2 regions of the Dechloromonas sp. HYN0024 genome follow, and region 1 is predicted to be linked to the other one. Evidence: predicted binding sites of a transcription regulator. Region 1 holds the regulator's gene; the other holds the start of a gene.
The links. Region 1 encodes LexA, which represses DNA repair genes until DNA is damaged. Its sites were predicted from a motif close to ACTGTATNTANATACAGT; they were not measured.
Positions count from the first base shown of each region.

Region 2: recA (recombinase RecA) is a predicted target of LexA. The motif match lies at 1,427-1,444, and genes of this name have one in related genera.

Region 1 covers NZ_CP031842.1:1,566,486-1,568,879, reverse strand. Annotated here, with positions in the region: gene HYN24_RS07500 (deoxyguanosinetriphosphate triphosphohydrolase) at 1-849, shown strand, start outside; gene lexA (transcriptional repressor LexA) at 917-1,522, shown strand; gene imuA (translesion DNA synthesis-associated protein ImuA) at 1,519-2,244, shown strand; gene HYN24_RS07485 (DNA polymerase Y family protein) at 2,177-2,394, shown strand, end outside.
Region 2 covers NZ_CP031842.1:3,206,728-3,209,121, forward strand. Annotated here, with positions in the region: gene recX (recombination regulator RecX) at 1-230, opposite strand, end outside; gene recA (recombinase RecA) at 223-1,251, opposite strand; gene HYN24_RS16235 (hypothetical protein) at 1,454-1,690, shown strand; gene HYN24_RS15480 (RluA family pseudouridine synthase) at 1,684-2,340, shown strand.

The DNA of each region.
Region 1 (2,394 bases):
AGCCCGGCCAATCCTGGTGGCTTGCAACTGAGCAGCGCGGTGCTGGCGACCTTCACCAAGTACCCGCGTCCGTCGCACCTCGAGAGCGAACTGGATGGCAAGAGCGGCAAGAAATTCGGCTTCTTCCAGCAGGATGCAGAGGCTTTCCGCCAGGTGGCGAAATCGACCGGCCTGGTCGAGCGCCTGCCCGGCACCGCCTGGCGTCGTCATCCGCTGGCTTTTCTGGTCGAAGTGGCCGACGACACCTGCTACCTCATCGTCGACCTTGAAGATGCCGCCCGCCTCGGTTTCGTGCCCTACAAGGACGCCGAATGCCTGCTTGCCGATCTCGCCGGCAATACGGTCAATGGTGGCCGACTGGATCGTCTGCACGACCCCAAGGAGCGTCTCGAATACCTGCGCGCCAAGGCTATCGGCTGCCTGCTCGAAAGTGCCGCAGCAGTCTTTCTGGAAAACGAGGATGCCATCCTGAGCGGCCGGTTTGATGACGAACTGCTCGAAAGCTCGCCCATCGCCCATCCCCTGCAGGCTATTCTCAAGCTGGCCAAGGAAACCATCTACACCGCCCGTCCGGCACTGGAGATCGAAACCGCCGGCTTTGAGGTCCTTGGGGCCTTGCTCGGCCTGTTCACCAATGCCGTTGAGGCGAGGGCGGGGCACGCCCGCTTCACGACGCGCGAGCGCATGTTGCTCAATCTGCTGCCAACACAGTTCCTTGGCCATGATGGTGAGCCCGATGCTGATCCTTATATTCGCCTCCTTCAGGTCGCCGATTTCGTCGCCGGGATGACGGATTCCTACGCTGTCGACATGTACCGCAAGCTGAAGGGTTTTGATCTGCCGACCTGATTTTTTGCTTGCCAAAAATCAGTTACTGTACAAAAATACAGTCATTGGTTTTTAGCAGAGGCCGGCCATGAAACTCACGCCACGTCAGCAGGAAATTCTCGACTTCATCAAAAGCACGCTGGAAGTCCTCGGCGCGCCGCCGACGCGCATGGAAATCTCCAGCGCCTTCGGCTTTGCCTCACCCAATGCAGCCGAAGACCACCTCAAGGCGCTCGCCAAGAAGGGCGCCATCGTCCTCGAACCCGGTTCGGCGCGCGGCATACGGCTCGTCGAGCAACTCGGCCTGCCGCTGATCGGCAGCGTCGCCGCTGGCTCGCCCATCCTCGCCGTCGAAAACGTCCAGGGCCGTTATGCCTTCGATGCCAGCATGTTTTCACCGAAGGCCGATTTCCTGCTCAAGGTGCGCGGACTGTCGATGATCGATATCGGCATGTTCGATGGCGACCTGCTGGCTGTACACAAGACCAATCAGGCGCGCGATGGCCAGATTGTCGTTGCCCGCATCGATGAAGAAGTGACGGTCAAGCGTCTGGAGCGGGCCAATGGCCAGATCAGACTGATTGCCGAAAACCCCGATTTTCAGCCGATCATCGTCAACCCGGAAGAGGTCGAATTTGCCATCGAAGGCATCGCCGTCGGCCTGATCCGCGGAGCCGTTTCCAAGCTGTCATGACCACCCAGCCGATGCCGGTTGCCTTGGCAGATGTGCTGGCCCGGGGCGATGTCTGGCGCGGCGACGCGGTGGCATCCCTGCCGGAAAGCACGATCCCGAGCGGTTACCCTGAACTCGATGCCGAATTGCCGGGTGGTGGCTGGCCACGGGGCAGCCTGACCGAAATTCTTGTCGACCGGGGCGGCGTAGGCGAAATCAGCCTGCTCTTGCCAGCCCTTGCTCGATTGTCTGCCGAGGGAGGCTGGCTGGCGTTGGTGGCGCCGCCCTGGTTGCCGCATGCCCCGGCCTGGGCGGCAGCTGGCCTGGCCCTCGAGCGACTGGTCATCATCAAGGCCGGTCAGCGGGTTGGCTGGTGTATCGAACAATTGCTCGCCTGTGGCGGTTTTGCCGGCGTTCTGGCCTGGCCGGAAGCCAATATCGATGCCCGGACACTGCGTCGTCTGCAGGTTGCCGCCGAGGGGCTATCGGCTTTTGCCTGTTTGTGGCGGCCGACGGCCGCTGCCGGCGCGCCATCATCCGCCCCGTTGCGCCTTGCGCTGGCGGCTGGCGGCAGCAGCCTGTCGGTGCGCATCATCAAACGGCGCGGCCGGCCGGTTTCCCGGCCGCTCGCCTTGTCCATTCCTCGTCCCCTTCCTCTTGCCGGGAGAAATTCGCGTGCTGTGGCTGGCCCTGAACTTTCCCTTGTTGCCGCTCGAGGCCTTGCCGCTACATCAGTCGCCTAGCGCAGTCGTCGTTCGCGGGCGGGTGTGGGTTGCCGATGGCGATGCCGTGGCAGCCGGGGTTGGTCCGGGTCAAAAGCTGTCGACGGCGCTCGGCCTGCATCCCGGTCTGAACGTCTTTGACCGCTGTGAAGCTCACGAAAAAACAGCACT
Region 2 (2,394 bases), 1.6 Mb from region 1:
TGGCGCAGTTCCTGACGCAGGCGGGCATCGCCGTAGCGCCGGCCGCGGGCAGCCACCCGCTGGGTGGCATAACGGCAATCGGAAAGCAGGCGCTCGGCCTGCAGGGTGTCAAGAACACCCGTAAGTTCTTCTTCGGATTCGGCGTGCGGCGCCAACTTGGCCTGCAAGCCGGCCCGGCTGTAATCACGCCGGGTCAGCAATTGCAGGGCACGGACGCGGAGGTCAGGCATCAGCGGCAGCAGCCTTGGTCGGCTTGATGACGGTGGTACTGGCCGCCTCACGAATCTTCGCTTCGATTTCCTGGGCGATTTCCGGGTGCGATTTCAGGAATTCGCGGGAATTGTCCTTGCCCTGGCCGATTTTTTCGCCCTTGTAGGAATACCAAGCACCCGACTTCTCGACCAACTTGTGGGCAACGCCCATTTCGACGACTTCACCCTGACGCGAAATGCCTTCTCCGTAAAGGATGTCGAAAATGGCTTCACGGAAGGGTGGGGCGACCTTGTTCTTGACGACCTTGACCTTGGTTTCGCTGCCGATCACTTCATCGCCCTTCTTGATCGCGCCGATACGGCGGATATCAAGACGGACAGACGCGTAAAACTTGAGCGCATTGCCGCCGGTAGTGGTTTCCGGCGAGCCGAACATGACACCGATCTTCATTCGGATCTGGTTGATGAAGATGACCAGGGTATTCGTCTTCTTGATGTTGGCGGTCAGCTTGCGCAGAGCCTGGCTCATCAGGCGGGCATGCAGACCAACCATCTGGTCGCCCATTTCGCCTTCGATTTCGGCACGCGGCGTAAGGGCAGCCACCGAGTCGATGACAATGATGTCCACAGAGCCGGAGCGAACCAGCATATCGGCGATCTCAAGCGCCTGTTCGCCGGTGTCGGGCTGCGAGATGAGCAGATCGCCGACACTGACGCCGAGCTTCTGGGCATATTGCGGATCGAGCGCGTGTTCGGCGTCGATGAAGGCGGCGACGCCACCGAGTTTCTGCATTTCGGCAACGACCTGCAGGCACAGCGTGGTCTTGCCCGAGGATTCCGGACCGTAGATTTCGACGACACGGCCACGCGGCAGACCACCGACACCAAGAGCAATGTCCAGACCGAGCGAGCCGGTAGACACCACCTGAATGCCTTCGTCGATTTCGGCATCGCCCATCTTCATGATGGAGCCTTTGCCGAATTGCTTTTCGATCTGTTGCAGCGCTGCGGCGAGCGCCTTTGCCTTGTTGTCGTCCATGGGGTTACCTCGGAAATTTGAGCGGATTATGGCACAGGGGCCAAAGATGGAATAGAAATTGCTGAGCTTGATCGACTAGCTGACTGCTTCGCAAAGGCAATCGGTCGCCATCAATTTCAGTGATCACACGGAAAGGACGAGGTATATTCCCAGCCCGCTCCGTCTTTAATTAGATACTGTGTATAAATACAGTACATTTACCATGGCCGCTTGGCAAGAAAATTCTGCATGCAAATCAAGGCATCGCCAGCTGCTGCTGGGTATCGCCCTGACCATCCTTGCCCCTTCGGGCTGGACCAAGCCGGCCCTCTGGTACTGGTGGGCCAGCCAGCAGACCGAACATCGCGTCTGCGCCCAAAGCTCGCCGGGCGCCGCCTGGTTTCGCGACAGCACCGCGTTCACCGACAGCACCTGCAGCATTCGGGCAAAGCCATTTTGACTGCCTATCTGCCGCCCCCCAACCTTGGGCTGACGCTGATTCATGTCGACACCGACATCATCGTCGTCGACAAGCCGTCCGGTCTGCTCTCTGTCCCTGGACGCGGGGAGGGCATGGACGACTGCCTCGCGTCCCGCGTTCAGGCGAGATTTCCCGATGCCCTGATTGCCCATCGCCTGGATATGTCGACCTCGGGCCTGCTGGTCCTGGCGCGTGGTGCCGAAATGCACAGGCGGCTTTCAAGGTTTTTCCGGGAACGCCAGATCGACAAGCGTTACCTTGCCGTCGTCGCCGGGCTGATGGCCGACGATAGGGGCGAGGTTGAGCTGCCGCTCATTTGCGACTGGCCAAACCGCCCCCGGCAAAAGGTCGATTTCGAGATCGGAAAGCCTTCCCTGACCCGCTTTCGTGTGATCAGCCGCGACCCCGTCGCCAATACGACACGCGTCGAACTGGAGCCAGTGACCGGACGCTCGCACCAACTGCGGGTACATCTGGCCTCGCTCGGCCATCCGATTCTCGGCGACGACCTCTATGGCGGCGAGGCAACGGCGCTGGCCGATCGACTGTTGCTGCACGCCATGGATCTGGGGCTTTTTCACCCGGCCACCGAAGCCCCCGTGCAATTTCACTCGGACGCTCCCTTTTGACGCCGAAAATGCAATCAACGACCTTATAATTCCAGCGTTTTCAAACCCTTGCCT